4 regions of the Desulfonatronospira thiodismutans ASO3-1 genome follow, and region 1 is predicted to be linked to each of the others. Evidence: predicted binding sites of a transcription regulator. Region 1 holds the regulator's gene; each other region holds the start of a gene.

Region 1 (4,506 bases):
GATATACACGCCCCGCAGCAGGCGGATGAAGCGGCCGGGGTCGCCGACGTGATCCAGATCCCCGCCCTTCTTTGCCGGCAGACCGATCTCATCCTGGCCGCTGCTGCCACGGGAAAAATCGTAAACATCAAGAAAGGCCAGTTCATGGCCCCCTGGGACATGGCCGGGGTGGTGGACAAAGCCGCCTCCAGGAACCCCGGCATATGGCTCACTGAGAGGGGCACAACTTTCGGCTACAACAACCTGGTAGTGGACTTCAAGTCCATTGCCATCATGTCCGGGCTTGGATTTCCGGTCATCCTGGACGCAACGCACTCGGTGCAGCTTCCCGGAGGCCTCAAGACCGCCTCCGGAGGTCAGCGCGAGTTTGTCCCGGTCCTGGCCCGGGCCGGAGTGGCTGCAGGGGCTCACGGCATATTCATGGAGGTTCACCCCCGTCCGGAAATGGCCCTTTGCGACGGGCCCAACTCCTGGCCTATAGATGAAACCTTTTCTCTGCTGCAAAACCTTTTGAAGATAAGAGACGCCCTGCATGCATAACCATCCGGCTCAAGCCGCGCAAAAAGTAAAACTTCTTGTCCTGGACGCCGACGGGGTGCTTACCGACGGTGGTCTTTACTACGACCCCGATGGACGGATAATAAAAAGGTTCAATGTCCAGGACGGGCTGGGGCTTAAGCTGGCCATGGCCGCCGGACTGGAGGTGGCTGTGATAACCGGGCTCAATTCCGGCGCGGTGGAAACAAGAGTCAAAGAACTTGGAATAAATGATTATTTTTCAGGATCAACCCATAAAATGCCCTTCATCAGGCAGCTTTCCCGGGAAAAAAACCTGTTGTTTTCGCAAATGGCCTACCTCGGTGATGACTGGGTGGACGCAGGTCCTATGCAGTGCGTAGGACTTCCCATGGCTGTGGCCAATGCCCAGCCGGAAATCAGGAAGCTGGCCGCCTGGACCAGTACACAAAGAGGCGGCCACGGAGCAGTGCGTCAGGCCGTGCGTTTTATCCTGCAGGCCCAGGGAAGGCTGGAACAGGAGTGGCGCAAATGGGTCCAGAAACATGCTTAAGAAAGCCTTTCCCATAATCCTTACGGTTATGCTCATGTTTTTCCTGCTGAGCATTTTCTGGCGCGAAACCCCGGGGCCGAGACAAGTTGACTTTGACCAGGACCTGGAAGTTGATTTAAACATCAGGGATCTGACCCTGGTTCAAAGCGGCCGGGACAAAAAAATCTGGGAGCTTGACGCAAAACAGGCAGGCTTCATGCGCAAGGAGAACATCTACCTTCTGCAGGAACCTGTCATGACCTATTTCGGAGAGAAAAACGGCGAACCTGTTGAAATCAGGGCTGCCCGGGGCAGAATAGACCAGGACAGCGGAACCCTTTATATGTGGCCCGACGTAAAGGCCCGTTCAGGGGGCCTTTACACCACTTCAGAAAAGGCTACATACAAGGAAGGCGAGGGACATGTCCTGCTGGAAGACAATGTTTCCTTTACGGGCCGGGGCATGAGGGTAGACACCCCCAGGGCCCTTATAATGCTTGAAGAGGACAAAATCGTGGCCACCCAGGGTGTCAGGACCAGCATCCGGGGAAACTGAACAAAACACATCATGAACAGAATACAGGCAATCACAATGCACTGCAGATTTTTTCCCTATATCCTGGTCTGTGTCCTGGCGGCCTTATTTCTTTACCCTGCCGGGATCCAGGCTGAAAACGACAAGGGTACGGAGATTACCTCACGGGACATGACCTTTAAAGGCGCGGAAAATCTAATTGTGTTTTCCGGTGACGTTTATGTCCGCCGCCCTGATTTCGAGCTCTGGTCAGACAAGCTTTACGTATATCTCAGGTCGGATGCGGACATGGATGAGACCGCACCTGAAGCCGGAGAAGATGATGACATAGAGAAAATCGTCGCCCGGGGACAGGTGCGGATCCAGGGAGAAGGCAGGGAGGGCCGCAGCGGACTTCTGACATATTATCCCGACACAGAGATTGTAGAACTGGAGCAGGACCCCAGGCTTATTGAAGGCAAAAACAGTGTTGAAGGGGAAAAAATCGTTCTCAACCTCAAAGACAATACATCCCGGGTATACGGCAGCGAGGAAAGAAGGGTCCGGGTAATCTTTCATTCAGACGATTCAGACGGGGACGGACAGTGAGCACCCTGCAGGCCCTTGACGTTTACAAGCAGTATGGCAAAAAACCCGTGGTCAAAGGAATATCCCTGGACATAAACCGGGGAGAAATAGTGGGGCTTCTTGGTCCCAACGGCGCCGGCAAGACCACGACCTTCTATATGCTGGTGGGCATCATCCCCCCCACCAAAGGCCGGGTGGCACTGGCCGGTCAAGATATAACTGGACTTTCGCTGCCCAAAAGGGCAGAGTTGGGGATGAGTTATCTGCCGCAGGAAAGCTCCATTTTTAAAAAACTGAGCGTCTATGACAACTTGATGCTTATCCTGGAGTACACCTGCAGGGACAGAAAGCTCCGCCGGGAAAAGGCCGAGTCTTTGATGCACGAACTGGGAATATCTAAGCTTGCTCATCAGAAGGCCTCCTTTCTTTCCGGAGGGGAAAGGCGGCGTCTGGAAATAGCCAGGTCCCTGATAAAGGACCCTGAATTCATTCTTCTGGACGAACCCTTTGCAGGCATTGATCCCATTGCAGTGGATGATATCCAGAAAATTGTGCTTAAGCTAAAGGAAAAAAACATAGGTGTGCTCATTTCAGATCACAACGTGCGCGAAACCCTGAAAATCTGCGACAGGGCATCCCTCGTATTTGAAGGCCAGGTTATACTGAACGGCACACCAGGGGAAATAGCCCAGGACGCCCGGGCCAGACAGGTATACCTGGGAGAATCGTTTCAATTGTAAGCAGGTTATATAAATATGTCCCTGGAACTCAGACAACAGCTCAAATTATCACAGCAACTGGTGATGACTCCGCAGCTGCAGCAGGCCATCAAGCTGTTGCAGCTTTCCAGGGTGGAGCTGTTGGAGGTGGTGCAGCAGGAACTCATGGAAAACCCCATCCTGGAGGAGGTCCAGTACCAGGAGGATGAGCAGACGGCCCGGGATGTACACGAAGAAGCCAACCGCAAAACAAGCCTCAACAGCGAAGAACAGTCCATGATCAAAAATGCGGACTGGGAAAACTATCTGGGCGAATTTTCCAGCAGTTCCAAGCAGTCGGTGCACCATGAAAGGGAGACCCCGGAAGAGATGCAAAGTTTCGAGGCCAGACACTCTTCCAAGCCCTCACTGGAAGGACATCTCTTCTGGCAGTTGCAGCTGCAGGATTTTTCCGAAGAAGATATGGTTGTCGGCGAAGAGATCATCGGCAATCTGGATTCCCGCGGCTATCTCCAGGCCACTTCCCGGGAAATATCCGAATCCACCGGCGCAGAACAGGAGCAGGTGAAAAGAGTTTTAAAACGTATACAGCATTTCGACCCCATTGGCATAGGTTCCAGAAACATCCAGGAATGTCTTCTGGTACAGCTTGAAGCCTTAAACGAGGACGATCCTGTGCTCACTTCACTGGTAAAGGAGCACCTGGAAGACATTGAAAAAAACCGCATTGCCCCGCTTCTGAAAAAATTCAAGGTCAGCCGGGAGTACATGCAGGAATACATTGAGGTCATAAGAAGCCTGGACCCTTTCCCCGGCTCCAGCTACGGCAGCGAGGATGTTGTTTACATCAGCCCGGATATTTATGTTTACAAATACGAAGACGATTTTATCATCCTTTTGAATGAAGACGGGTTGCCCAACCTGCAGCTCAGTTCCTTTTATACTGGTGAAAACCAGCTGGTCAAAGACAAGAAAAACAAGCAGGAGAACGAATACATCCAGGAAAAAACGCGTTCAGCGGTGTGGCTCATGAAAAGCCTGCACCAGAGGCAGCGCACTCTGTACAAGGTTATGCAGAGCATACTCAAATTTCAAAAGGAGTTCTTCGAGCACGGAGTAAGCCGGTTAAAGCCTCTTATACTCAAGGAAGTGGCCGAGGACATTGAGATGCACGAGTCAACGGTGAGCAGGATCACCACCAGCAAGTACGTGTCTACTCCCTACGGCATTTTTGAACTCAAGTTTTTCTTCAACAGCGCCTTGAGCATGGACGGAGGCGGCCACGTGGGTTCCGAGAGTGTAAAGGCAGCCATCAAGAAGATGGTTCGCGAGGAAGACCCCAAAAAACCACTGAGCGATGAAGCCATAGCTGCCATTTTGAAAGAAAACCTGGATGTAAATATCGCCAGGCGTACTGTGGCCAAGTACCGCATGGCTCTGGACATTCCCTCTTCCTCAAAGAGGAAAAAATTCTTCTGACTCCAAAAGCCATATACAAATCCAAGGAGGCTAGCATGCACATCAAATTCAATTTCAAAAGTTTTGAACCCTCTGATCACCTGAAAAATTACGCCCAGGATCGTTTTGAAAAATTGTCCAAATATATAACTGACAATGACGACGTTTCTCTGCAGGTA
Region 2 (4,506 bases), 570 kb from region 1:
AATTATTAAAGTGAGTGCTGGGCAGGCGGGCGGACAAGGCCCGCTCACGGTTGGGGTTGGTTTTTTACATTAGTCCCACCCCGAAGATCACGGCTATGATGGCCGCAAGCTGGGCAAATAGAAGACCGGTGGTCCAGCGGAGGATTTTCTGGTTGCCGAAAGCGATTTCTTTACTGGTGTCTGCCCGCAGCTTCTCGATTTCCCGGATAAGTTCTGTTCGGACCTTCTCGATTTCTTTTGACAAATCTGCGCGGACCTGCTCGATTTCTTTCTGCAGACGCAGTTCGGACTCACGCACCCCGCTGGCGGTGGCCAGGTCCTTTAGCTCCGGATAGCGGTCTTCCAGGCGCTCGAAGGCCCCGGCGATAATCCGTGCCCTGGCCCGTTCATCCTCCGCTGCCAGGAGGCTGTCGTAAAGGTCGATAACCGAGGCCGGCTGAGTCATCCTAGATCTCCTTCTGGGTTGAAATTCAGGGTGGCTGTTTAAGATATTAAGCCGCAATACTATGTTTTTGTCAAGGAGGTATTCAGTGAGACTTGTTTCGGGGCTTAAAGCTCGCAAGGGTAAAAAGGTGGTCCGCCACGTCGGACATTGACAAGCCTTCTCATGGAAGGATTGGGGAATTGGGGGATTGAGGATTCAGCATAAAGACTAACAGCTAAATGATTGAACTGAAATTGAAGATACCTGCAATATCAACAGGCATGCTGCAAAATGCAACCAGGAAGGAATGGAGTGCCCAGTGGCCGGGTTTAACCCAGCTGCTGCCGCATCTGGAATATTGACTGCTGCATGCCCTCGTAGCGGCCGAGCATTTCCTCTGTCCGGGCAAAACGGTTTCGCAGGTGGCGCTCATAACTCGAAAGCCTGCTCTGCTCGGATTCGATGCTTCGCTCCAGGCTCTGGATGGTGCTTTCGTAACCCCGTTCCATGATTTTGAAGGTGCCGCTCTCGGGGTCGGTCATTTCCCGGACCGCATCCGAGAGTTCTCCGGCCTTGCCCTGCTTGAGGCGGACATTGCCCTGGTATTCACCGTCTGATAGATTGTCCACCCGAATGACCAGCCCCCGCGAGTCACCTGACCTGGAGCTGATGGTCATTTCCTGGTTGTCGAAGCGGGCTTCTTCACCGTCAATATAAGCGTTCGTAATCTCTCCATTTTCCATGGTATAGCTTACATCGTACAGCCCGGGCCTGGTGGTGCCTTCGATCTGGGAGGCAAAGCGGAAATCAGAGGTGTCTGTGGATGGTTCGTTGTCCGCGCTGAATATCTCGGCCACGGCCTGGGGGTCTTCGTCCAGGACTTCATCCAGGCGGGATTCGTCAAGGCGCAAAAGCCCGTAGTCCTCTTCCTCTTCGTCGGTCACAGTACTGATGCCGATGCTGCCCAGGTTGGGAAAGGGGTCGTCATCACGGTCAAAGCCGACTCCGGCTGAGGCCAGGACGTCCCTGATGCGGTCCTGGACCATGCGCACCCCGTAGTTGCCGGTGAGAAGGGAGGTCTGGGGACCGGCCATGTCATCATCCTCGGCTTCCTCGTCCTCCTCGATCCTGGAGACCCCCTGCATCATGGCCAGGACATTATTGACGCTGTCCACGAATTCCTGCACCTGCTCCTTGATGGCCTCGTGGTCATCGGAAACTGTTATCTGGGTCTCGCCTGTTTCATAAAGGTTCAGGGTCACGCCTTCGATAACATCGTCCACGGAGTTGGAATCGCGTTCTATCCAGCGCTCTTCAGTGACCTCTCCGTCTTCGTCAACTTCATCCCGGGGCCAGCCGTCCACCTTGATCTTTGAGTTCTGGGCCTCCTGGCTGGTATCGAAATCGTCTGCTTTAAAGCCATCCAGGTCCGTTTCTTCATCTTTTATCTCTACCTTGTAGTCAGCCCCCTGATCCATGCCCTTCAGCTGCAGAAAATATTCGTTGCCGTCGTTGATCAGGGTAGCCCGGACCCCGGGGTTGTCCGGGTCCTCGTTTATGAGTTCCACCAGGCCCTGCAGGGTGGTGCCCTCCGGAACCTCCAGATCTACACGTTCATGGGCGTCCTCGCCTTCTTCGGGACCGTACTGGTAGCTGAAGGTTCTGGTTTCACCTGAAGAGTTGACCACATCGTCGGTCTCTTCAAAGCCTTCATTGCTGAACATGATATGGTTGCGGGCCAGCTGGCCTACTTCCAGGTTGTATGAGCCTTCTTCGGCGCTGCTGTCCGCCGAGGCCGAGGCCACGCTCTCCTGGCCGGATTCGGCACTGCGGATGAAGAAATCATCCAGAGTGTTCATGGAATCCATCTCGGAACGCATGGAGACCATGGAGTTCTGCAGTTCCTGGGAGGCCTCCATTTTGACCTGCTCCTGCTGCATGTCCTGCTGCAGTCTCTGGATGCGGCGGCCTTCAATCTGGACCATCTGGTTGACGATCTGGTCAAAGTCCATGCCTGAGCCCAATCCGTCAAAGCGTATCTGTCCTGAAGTCAGATCCGGCATTATCTGCCTCCTTGGCTTGGTCTTGTGCGAAAAATGCGGAAAATTATTCCCGGCAGCATTCCGGGCCAGGGCTTTTTTGTGCCTGGAAGCTGCACGCCCGGAGGATAACTGTGATCCCCGGTGGTTGCTGCTTCTGGTTAAAGCAAAATTGGTGCCTTATTGTAAGTATCGGCTGTTTTGCTGATGGCTTTAGGTTTATGATTCAGGTAGGATGAGAAGGCTGGACCTCCTTGCGAGCTATGAGTTAATCATGCTCACTATAAAATAAACGCAGTCAATGTGCTGCAAAGATTAAGGAGGACCAGCCATGAGTACAAATGTAGCAAATTTTACCATTGGTGTCGACCTGGGAGATAGGCAGAATGTGGTATGCGTTCTGGATGCTTCCGGAGAGGTGGTTAAGATTTTCAAGGTATCTAATACCAAAAAAGCCATGCACAAGAGTTTTGAAAAGTACTCCGGGTCTTTGGTGGCCATCGAGACCGGGACACATTCCGGTTGGGTCAGCAGGCTGCTGGAAGAGTTGGGCTGTGAAGTTTTGGTGGGTAATACCCGCAAACTCAGAGCCATCTGGCAGGATCCGGTCAAGACGGATTACCGGGATGCAGAGATGCTGGCCAGGATTGCCAGGGTTGATCCCAAGCTTTTGGAGCCTATACAGCACCGCAGTGAGCAGTCCCAGGAGGATCTGGTTCTTATTCAGTCCAGGGATATGCTGGTCAAGAGCAGGTCTAGCTTGATCAATCATGTTCGCGGCATTGTGAAATCATTTGGTGAACGGATTCCATCCTGCAGTGCTCCCAGTTTTCACAAAAAGGCCTACGAGCATGTTCCCGAGAGGCTCAAGTTCGCGCTTTTTCCTCTCATAGAGCAGATAGAGAGTCTGACCAAGCGTATCAGGGAATACGAACAAAAGATCGCAGAAGTAAGCCAAAAAAGTTACCCTGAAACAGATGTTCTAAGACAGGTTCCTGGCGTGGGTCCCATAACTGCCCTGGCCTTTATATTGACCTTGGAGGACAGCAGCCGTTTTCACAAGAGCCGGGATGTGGGTCCCTTTTTAGGCATGGTTCCCAAGCGGGATCAATCTGGAGATATGGATAAGCAGCTAAGAATAACCAAGTGTGGTAATAAGGATTTACGTCGATTATTGATCAACGCTGCTCATTACATATTAGGACCATTTGGTCCGGATAGTGAGCTTAAGAGGCATGGAGAGCGCATTTCCCAGCGCGGAGGCAAGATATCCAAGAAGCGAGCGATTGTGGCTGTAGCCCGAAAGTTGGCTGTCTTACTGCATAGGCTTTGGGTAACAGGAGAAGAATACGATCCGTTTTACAATCAAAGTGTAGTCAGGCAAGCGGCATAAGTTAAGTAGAGTGATGGTATTGGAGCCGGCCTGGGGATTGCGGACACGACCAAGGTCACCCGCAATCCCCAGGCCGGCTCCTCCGAAACCTAGCCAGGAGGCCTGATCAGGATCCTGCGGCAAAAACAAGCCCTTTTACAATGAAGTCCCGTTCGGAAGACTGCGGCCAATTCCTAGGCCCAATTGCTTGCCGGCAATGATAAAAGAGGCCGAGATTCAGGTGGTCAGCTTCCAACAAGCGAAACTCACTGAGACACCGGGCCTGCCGGCAAAGGCCCCTAAAGAGTGCGAATGGAAGTGAGACTTGTTTCGGGGCTTAAAGCTCGCAAGGGTAAAAAGGTGGTCCGCCACGTCGGACATTGACAGGCCTTCTCATGGAAGGGATTGGGGAATTGGAAGAAGGCATGGGGCATGGGGCATGGCGCATGGCGCATAGGGAAGAAAGTATGGGAGTGGAAGAGGATGCATAGGGCATGGGGAAGAAAGTATGGGGCATGGCGCATGGGGGAAGAAGGCATAGGGCATGGGGGAAGAAAGTATGGGGGTGTTTGGATGGAAGGGGACGAGAGATAAAAAATATCTTCTCTGAGCAGTTAATCCGTGTTAAGCGTACTGGAGCCGGAAGTAATCCGGTTCAGGGCGTCCAGGAC
Region 3 (4,506 bases), on a different contig from region 1:
CACCCAGCACTCACTTTAATAATTTCGGTTTCATCACAAGCAAACAAATGGAAAAGTGAGTGCTGGGTCAGCGTAGCTGGTTTCACTGGGATGTGCAACGAAGTTGCCCGTGCCAAAAAAATCTTCTCTGGCACGGGAAGCCTTCAGGCTTCACACGGGTGCTCCGCACACACGGTTTTGAAGAATAAAAGCTCCCCAGAAGCATGCCCCGCCCATATCTTTAAACGCAGCCTTGAGGTATTTGTTAGAGTTTCTTCAAGCTTTGTGTGCGCAGGTAGCAAATAGTTTTAAGGATATGTGCGGGGGCATTACCCGCCTGGCAGACAGGCAAATTGGCATATCTCCCCCCTGAAGGGTTACGGTTACCGTATCTGAAGAAATTGTCTAACTGAAGCAATTTAGCGGAAGCAACAACTTTTTTTGAAATTTACCGTGCTGTCTTCTACAGTGAAATGTCGCAAGGCGATCCTCCGCCGCAGCAGACACAAAAAAGGCCCTCCAGATGGAGGGCCTTTTTTTGTGTCCGGCTTTACGCCGGTCCTGAATGTGGATGCAGGTTTTTAGAAGTCAGGTTCTTCGTATTCTTCGGGTTCATGTTCTTCATAGCCTTCAGGGGCTTCGTACTCTTCGTATTCTTCGGGTTCATATTCTTCATAACCTTCAGGGGCTTCATGGCCTTCGGCTCCACCGTACTCTTCAGCGGCCGGCTCTTCTGCATCAAAGCCATCCGCTGCATGCAGGTTCATTCCAAAACCCATTACCAGCATGAAAGCAAAAAGCAGACTCAAAAGCTTGATACCCATTTTTTCGAACATAAATCCTCCTTGGTTTTAATTTAAGTTACACATATATGACTACCTTTATGCAGTGAAAACTTTTTATCAATATTGATCCGGGATGTTATTAATGCTCACCCGAAGACTGCAGCCTTTTGTTTAAAGACCTGCGCAGTTCATCATCGGTTTTCACTGCTTCCATTGCTTCGTTGTAAGTTTCAAAATCCAGTCCCTGCTGCTCTACTGCTCTGACCATATCCTCCCCTGCCTTTTCCAGCTTCTGCAGGGTTTCATCAGAGTCATTCAAAGCAGTCATTTCTTTGTGTACGTTTTCTTTGATGGACTTGATGGATTTGTAGGCTTCGGCCACTTTATCCATTTCAGATTCGCCTATATCTGAGCCCATGAAATTTTTGCTGTCCTGCATGGATGCCTCCATAATAAACAAAATAAAGATTAAAAAATAAAACCGTTTTTTGCGTCTGTTGTTTTCTTTAGATAGCAACCAGCGTGCCAAAAAATAGAATATAGTAACTCGAGGGTGCAGTGAGGCGGAGATTGAGAAGTATACCTCTCCTTGCCGGGGAGGGAAGTGTGCGGACTGGACATGCAAAAAACTGTGCAGGAATTGCATGCTGTGCCATTTTTGCAGATCCAGGCAACCATTGGATACGCCGGCAGAAATTAACCATTCAGGGGGAGCCAGCAATCACCACCGAGAATAGACTTGAGGCGTACTCCCCAGCCGTGAGCGGCAGAGCCGCCCGCTCGCCCCGTGAAACACCCAGCACTCACTTTAATAATTTCGGTTTCATCACAAGCAAACAAATGGAAAAGTGAGTGCTGGGTCCGCGTAGCTGGTTTCACCGGGGTGTGCAGCGAAGTTGCCCGTGCCAAAAAAATCTTCTTAGGCACGGGAAGCCTTCAGGCTTCACACGGGTGCTCCGCACACACGGTTTTGAAGAATAAAAAGGGGTTACGCGGGAACAGTCCCCTGGCCCTGTGCCATTGGTCACTACCGTGCCCTCCTGAATGGTTACAGGCGCTCAAGCAGGTTCTCCACCGCCTTTTCCAGCTGAGGATCGCGTCCTGCAGCCTCGTCTTCCGGTGTCTGCTCTACGCGCAGGTCGGGAACGGCACCGTTTTGTTCCATATCCGTACCATCCGGGAGGTACCAGCCCCGGGAAGGAACCCGGACCTGCGCCCCGTCAATCAGTCTGTAGCCCGAAGTGGAAATAACCCCGCCGTAGGTCTGCTCCCCCACCAGTACTCCCCGGTCCAGGGTCTTGAAGGCATGGGCCAGAATTTCCGAGTTGGAATAGCTCTTTTCATTGGCCAGCATGTTTATGGGCAGGGTATAGCGCGGCACAGGCAGACGGTCCTGGGGATAATGCCCGGTCTTCTGCGGATCAGCCCCGGCAGGTACGGTATAGGCATGCTCCCTGGTCATTATGGAGGCCAGGATAAGGTCTGTTGTGTAACCCCCGGCATTGTTGCGCACATCTATTATCAACCCCTCCTTGCCTTTTGCTGCAGCATAGAGGTGGCCCTGGAAGTCCTCCAGAGATGCCTGGTTCATGGTCTGAATATGTATATATCCCAGACGCCCGTCTGAGAGATTTGAAACCTTTTTGCTGCTTTCATCCCGGAAGGCTTCGTAACGAAGAGCTGCCAGGTCCTCATAGGAAACAGGTATTGCCAGGGTGTTGTGGTTTAAAAAACCATCATCTGAAGGACGCTTGAAGCCCACAACCACCTCCCGGCCCGCTGTCCCCCGCAGTCTTTGCAGCAGGGTCTCGGGCTCTTCAAACCGGTGCATGTCAATATGTGTGATTATGTCCCCGGGCTGCAAAGAAACAGCTGAGCGATGTGCCGGCCCCCCGGGCACAACATCTTTGACCCTGAACCCATAACCTCCGTCCTCCAGGGAAACCTGCTGGTAATCAATGCCCAGACGGCCCGAGGGTTCGCGAGTCCCTGCCTCCGGACCCGGATTGAAAACCCCGGTGTGCGAGGCCCCGAGTTCTCCCATAAAGCGGTTGGAGATGTCGCTGAATTCGCTGGCCGTCCTGGTGCGCTTTACAAGTTCTTCGTATTCCCGGGTCAACGAAGGCCAGTCAAGACCCTTCATGTCAGACAGGTAAAAGTGCTCCTGCATTACCCTGGCCGCCTCCCGGAATTTCTGCAGGGACTGCTCCTTTTTATCTATGCGGATATTCTCTGAAATCCCGGGGCGTCTGTGCTCTCCACCGTCCAGAGGTGCAATACCTGCTTCTCCGCGCAGTGTGTACACTGCACTCTTGCCGGTAATATCCAGCCCCTGAACATTCACGGCGGAACTTAGTCGCTTGCGCTCGCTGCCGTCCCACTTGAGACTGACGAGATCATCTCCTCCGGAATTAAACAGGAAGCGATCCCCTCCAGGGGTCATTTCGTTTGAGGTCTTGTTCAGGGATGAGTTTGTCACTGGCTCTATCCTGCGCCAGGCGTTTTCCAGGTCCATCTCCCATGGTTCGAGACTCAAGGGAGTCGGAACGGGAGGGCTGCCTGGAAGCCGCACCGGCAGGGGACGAATTTTTTCCGCTTCTTTGCCGGCCTCACGGTAATAATTATGCAGTTCCCTGGTGGTCATATTTTCCATGTCCGGATCCAGGTAGACCCTGTATACATCATAGTTGTCACCCGATCGGTTGGAAATAAAGCTCAGTATCCGTCCGTCGGCCGACCAGCGGGGATTGAGATCGTTTCGCGGATGCCTGGTTATATTGACAGGTTCTTCAGAACCGTCTGCAGGGACTATGAAGATATTGGAACTGAAATTGAGATCGTTCTGGGAATAGGCGATATATTGTCCGTCATGAGACCAGCGCCAGTGCATACTGAAGTCCCAGCCCTCCACCAGCGTCTGCTTCTTTCCTGAAGTCAGGTCTTTCACCATCAGGTCTCCAGGACCGCGAAGAAAAGCCAGGCGTTTGCCATCCGGGGACGGAGAGGGCCGACGGTCGTTTAGGCCGCTGTCCACAACCGGGACAACCTCGAAATGAACAGCATCCTGCCACCGTGCAGGGTCCATTTTTCCGGGCAGACCTTCAGCCTGTTCCAGGCCAAGGTCCTCTTCAGGCTCCTCTTGCGGCTCAGGGTCGGGATCATGGGCCGGGTCCGTTCCAGGTTCCGGTGCAGGGTCCGGTCCGCGGGGGGCACCCGGGTCCACGGGATCCAGAGGTGCAAAGGGATCATCTGCTTCATCCTCCACCTCCCGCAAGTCCTTCTCAGGCTGCCCCTGCAGGCGTTGCTCTTCCCTGTCAGGCTTAACTTCAGACTCTTCAGGCGGGGTCTTTTGCGGGCTTTTTTCAGGCTGGCCGTCAACAGTTATGTCGTGTACCCCCAGCCTGATTTCCTCCCTGGTCAGGGCTACTCTGGCCTTGTATATGGAATCCGTGCCATGGGCATCGCTGGTGAAATATAGCCGCAAACCGTCCGGAGACCAGGCCGGGTGACGGTGACGGGCATGGGTACCGGGTGTTACCGGCCTGGTGGGACTGTACTCATCCACGTGGCGCACAAAAACCCGGCCATAAGCCACCTGGGCCAGGACCTGATTGTCCGGGCTCAGGGCCGCTTCAGTCACCTCCCTGTCAACACTTCGCAACTCATACCTGTCCGGGCCGTCATCTCCAGCTCGCAGATTTATGGGCTCGGACTCAGCCTCGGCATCTTCCAGGTCCAGGGA
Region 4 (4,506 bases), 350 kb from region 1:
GACTGGAGCCAGGACAAACACTGGAGCATTGCCGAGAAGCTCTCCAGGGAAGTTACCACCGGCCGGCCCTCCCAGAACAGTTCCAGGAGGCGGCGCTGGGGGGAAAAGCTGGTGCAGCCCTGGCCGGGCCTGCCCCTGGCCATAATCATCCTGGCAATCGCCTTTGCCCTGATCATCGGCATCGGGATGCAGCTGCGCCAGTTGATACTGCTGCCTTTTTTCCGGGACCTGGTTATTCCGCAAATAGTTGCCGTGGTCCAGGCCTTTGTCCCTCCCGGCACCATTCAAAACATCATGGTCGGCGAATACGGCTTCCTGGTCAAGGGTATCGAATGGCCCTTCGCCCTGGTCATGCCTTATGTTCTGTCCTTTTACGGGGTCATGGCCGCCCTGGAGGACAGCGGTTACCTGCCCCGCCTGGGAGTACTCCTGGATGGACTGCTCAACAGGATCGGCCTGCAGGGCTCAAGCATAATTCCCCTGCTGCTGGGATACGGCTGCGGCATTCCCGGCATCCTGGCCACCCGGGCCCTGGCTACAGGCAAAGAACGACTTATCATCGCCACCATGATCTGTATGGCTGTTCCCTGCATCTCCCAGACCGGGGCCTTCATCGCCATGCTGGCCGAGAGATCCGTAAGCGTGGTGGTGGCTGTGTTCGGCCTGTCCTTTCTGGCCCTGATTCTGGCCGGGCTCATCATGGACAAGGCCCTCAAGGGACCAAGGCCTTTGACCATCATGGAAATCCCCGAACTTCTGCCCCCGCGCCGGGACGTACTGGCCAAAAAGATCTGGATCAGGTTCAAGCGCTACGTTACAGACGGGGCCCTGCCCATGGTCGTGGCCGTAGGCATTGCCTCCGTACTCTACGAAACGGGTATCATGGCTGCCGCAGGGCGTTTCATGAGCCCCCTGGTGGAACACTGGCTTCTGCTGCCCCAGGAGGCATCTGTACCTCTTATCCTGGGCATCATGCGCCGGGAACTGGCCGTCCTCCCCCTCATCGAGATGGACCTGACCACACTGCAGCTCTTTGTGGGCGCTACTGTTGGGCTTTTCTACGTGCCATGCATAGCCATCGTGGCTATCCTGGCCAGGGAGTTCAGCATAAAAACCGCTTTTTTCATGCTCATCGCCACCAGTGCCACAGCCTTCATCGTAGGCGGCATATTCGCCCGCATGGAATTTCTGGCCTGGATATTCGGATGATCTTTTCTACCTGATATCATTCCTTACCAGTATAATGCCATGCCTGCAGGCAATGTCGGATTCAGGCAGTGCTTTGAATTGAGCTGATGCTGTGAATAGACGTATCTGTCAGCGCTTTGCATGTGGCATGGGGACTGGCTCTTCCGGGACCCACTTGTCCCAAAAAATGAGATGTTTTAAGCACAAAATGATGCTCAAATGGGTCCCGGAGTGCCTGTCCCCTGCTTTCCTTAAAAGCGCTGACAGATACGAATAGACTTATTGACTTTAATTCTGAAGTAAGGCAAACGTCTCTATATCTGTCCCGGAAAAATACCACGTACATGCATCTTACAAGTATAATGCATCGGGTAACAACCTTTAAATCCTTTAAAAAACAATCAAGGAGAAGAAATGGAAGACCACGTCAAACAGGCTCTGGAGATCGTCAAAGCCCAGGCCGCAGTGCGGAACATGACAGAAGAAGAGATAAATTCCATGATCAAATCCCTGTCTGCTGGGATACAGGAAGCTTCCAAAACAGATGAATTACAGGAAAAAGATTCCCAGGAACCTTCTGTGGACCCCAAAAAGGCAATTAAAGAAAAAAGCATAACCTGTCTTGAGTGCGGCAAGTCTTTTAAGGTGCTGACAAAAAAGCATTTTGCCAAGCATGACATGACTCCTGAAGAATACAAAGCCAAATGGGGCTACAAGAAGAATCAGTCCCTTGTGGCCAAATCACTGGCCCGTGAGCGGCGCAAAAAAATGCAGGACATGGAACTGTGGAAAAAACGTGAAATCAAGATGCCCGGCAGATAAACCAAACCACGCCCTCACCCTTGTGTGAGGGCTTTGATTTTTCAAAGGAAAAGAAAATGGCCAAAAACAAGAAGAAAAAGATTCTGGAGGTTGCCGCCCAACTGTTTGCCTCCCAGGGATTCGACAACACCACCACCTTGCAGATCGCCAGGGAAACCAGAGTCACTGAACCCCTTCTTTACTACCATTTCAAGGGCAAAGAAGAAATTTTTACATACATCCTGGCAGAGGTGTTTCAAAAATACGCCGAACATATTGACGAACTGCCCAAAAACACCCAGACAGAGTTTGACAAGATAGCCAACCTCATCAGGCTGCACTCTCACATTGCTGAAGAGCATCCCCAGAATGCCAGGCTGATCCTTTCCAACTGCCCAGGCAAGCTTATGCAGAAACAACATGCCTGCCGGGATATCCTGGAAAAACAGCAGCAGATGGTGTCATCCTATATCCAGGACTGTCTGGAATCCGGCAATGCAAAAAAAGAGTTTGACGCGCACCCTGTGGAGCAAACGGCCCTTATTCTTTTATGTCTGGCCAACGAGTTCATGCGCATGAAAATTATGAGAAAGAAAGACTCTCAGCCCGACACGCAGGGCACTATAGAATTCTGCCGAAAATCTCTGGTGAAATCTTGATCACTATAGCCGCACCCCTGCATACCGGCCGGCATTCTGCACTATTCTTGTACACTGGATGAACAGCAGTTCCCCCTGGAAGATGCGCCTGCTGGAAATCCTTCTGTCACGCTTCCCGGCGTAAATGCAGCCAGAAATGATGTTTAAGGGGTCAGCAGAATCAGATAATTGCCGCCTGTAAAACCCGCTCAAAAAACTTTTTGCAGATACATCCATCCTCCCTGGCATGCTGCTTCAAGCTGCCTTCCGACCCTGTTTTATTTTGACACATGAGACTTTATTGCAAGCCCGGAGGAGGCTTAACCGGAAAATCTGTACGCCGGAGAAATTCGCCACCAGCAGGACTTTTAAATGCAGGCAGAAAGTTTTTTCTTTTTGGCACACTACATGCTTTATGTTTGAAGCCGCATACAATCACAATGTTTCTGTACCTGCAAAGCTGTGAACCGGCACTGAGTTTTCAAACTAAAGGAGGTCGCATCATGAAAAAAAATCAATTATTTATTACAACCGCTCTTTTCAGCGTTGTACTTTTTGTCTTCAGTCTTGGAGCTGTACATGCATCAAACTACGATGATGTTTTTGAAAGCGAGATCGACGAAGAAACCGAACTCTCAGCCGATGATATAGAGCATGAAGACCTGCAGGCGTTTGTGCAGGCTTCCAAGGAACTCAAGGAAATCAGGGCTGAGTATACCAACTTGTTGCATGACGCCGAGGGCGTTCTTTACGAAGACCTTAGAAGTGAGGCAGTGGAAGAAATGCAGGAAGCCATTGATGATGCCGGACTTGATGAAGAAACCTACAGAGGCATTGGCTACCACGTCCAGGAAGACGATGAACTTCTTGCCGATTTTTACTGATCCCCGACAGCGTCCCGGGTGACTTCTTATCACCCGCGGACGCTGATAATTTTGTGCCGCACTCAGGGCATAGCAGGATAAGCCTGCAAAAGTCCATTTTTGTCACACGAACAACGCGAAGCGCGCAGCACGAAGCTAAGCATCCATAAAATAAGTGCCGGGGTGCCTGTCTGTCCCCTGCCCTCCTCACCAATCGAGATACGAAGACTGAACCCGGTTTCTGCCGGATTCTTTGGCCTGGTACAGGGCCTCGTCCGCCAGCTGCAGCAACTGTTCTTTGTTTTTCATGGGGCTTTCTGCACTGTGGGTGGACGTTCCCACACTTATGGTGACTACTGATGCCGTGGGAGAGTGCTCATGGGTGATGCCCAAGCCCTGCACTGCTGCCCGCAGCTCTTCGGCCACGTGAACGGCTCCTGCAGCATGGGTTTCGGGCAGAAGAACCACGAATTCTTCGCCCCCGTAGCGGGCGGCCAGGTCCGTGGGGCGGGACAGAGTATTTTTGATCACGTTTGCTACTTTTTTCAGGCAGTCATCTCCTGCTCCATGGCCATAGTTGTCGTTGTAGGGTTTGAAATTATCAATATCCATGATGAGCTGGGATAGAGGCAGGCCGTTGCGCATGCATCGCGACCACTCCCTGGCCAGGTTTTCCTCGAAGAAACGCCGGTTGGGGATTTCTGTCAGGCCATCCTGCATGGACAGCTTTTCCAGCATGTCCGTCTTGATCTTGAGGTTCATCTGGTTTTTGATCCTGGCCCGGACTATGGTGGGCTTGAAAGGCTTGGAGATGTAGTCCACCGCACCCAGGTTGAAGCCCGTCTCTTCGTCTTCGGCAGAATCCATGGCGGTCACAAAAATTACCGGAATGGAGTTGGTCTTCTCGTTTCGTTTCAGCCTGCGGCATACTTCGTACCCGTCCATTTCCGGCATCATTACGTCCAGCAGGATCAGATCCGGGGGGTTGTCGCTTTCTGCTATTTCCAGGGCCCTGG

What was found. The regulator sigma-54, encoded in region 1, starts transcription at its own class of promoters, with help from an activator protein. The targets are predictions, from matches to a motif close to CTGGCACGGNNNNTGCTT.
Region 2: a site for sigma-54 is predicted at 2,628-2,645, ahead of fliD (flagellar filament capping protein FliD). Genes of this name have one in related genera too.
Region 3: a site for sigma-54 is predicted at 1,276-1,293, ahead of DTHIO_RS21635 (DUF4168 domain-containing protein). Genes of this name have one in related genera too.
Region 4: a site for sigma-54 is predicted at 3,024-3,041, ahead of DTHIO_RS21710 (DUF4168 domain-containing protein). Genes of this name have one in related genera too.

Annotation. Positions count from the first base shown of each region.
Region 1 is NZ_ACJN02000003.1:502,210-506,715, forward strand. Features, by position in the region: gene kdsA (3-deoxy-8-phosphooctulonate synthase) at 1-540, shown strand, start outside; gene DTHIO_RS14250 (KdsC family phosphatase) at 533-1,069, shown strand; gene lptC (LPS export ABC transporter periplasmic protein LptC) at 1,062-1,604, shown strand; gene DTHIO_RS14260 (LptA/OstA family protein) at 1,617-2,171, shown strand; gene lptB (LPS export ABC transporter ATP-binding protein) at 2,168-2,890, shown strand; gene rpoN (RNA polymerase factor sigma-54) at 2,906-4,348, shown strand; gene hpf (ribosome hibernation-promoting factor, HPF/YfiA family) at 4,384-4,506, shown strand, end outside.
Region 2 is NZ_ACJN02000003.1:1,074,682-1,079,187, reverse strand. Features, by position in the region: gene DTHIO_RS16960 (hypothetical protein) at 65-445, opposite strand; gene fliD (flagellar filament capping protein FliD) at 754-2,487, opposite strand; gene DTHIO_RS16950 (IS110 family RNA-guided transposase) at 2,795-3,856, shown strand; gene DTHIO_RS16945 (glycosyltransferase family 9 protein) at 4,450-4,506, opposite strand, start outside.
Region 3 is NZ_ACJN02000001.1:1,143,895-1,148,400, forward strand. Features, by position in the region: gene DTHIO_RS05325 (hypothetical protein) at 561-815, opposite strand; gene DTHIO_RS21635 (DUF4168 domain-containing protein) at 904-1,203, opposite strand; gene DTHIO_RS05335 (S41 family peptidase) at 1,813-4,506, opposite strand, start outside.
Region 4 is NZ_ACJN02000003.1:151,669-156,174, forward strand. Features, by position in the region: gene DTHIO_RS12490 (ferrous iron transporter B) at 1-1,209, shown strand, start outside; gene DTHIO_RS12495 (Ros/MucR family transcriptional regulator) at 1,603-2,010, shown strand; gene DTHIO_RS19890 (TetR/AcrR family transcriptional regulator) at 2,067-2,648, shown strand; gene DTHIO_RS21710 (DUF4168 domain-containing protein) at 3,131-3,511, shown strand; gene DTHIO_RS12515 (diguanylate cyclase) at 3,698-4,506, opposite strand, start outside.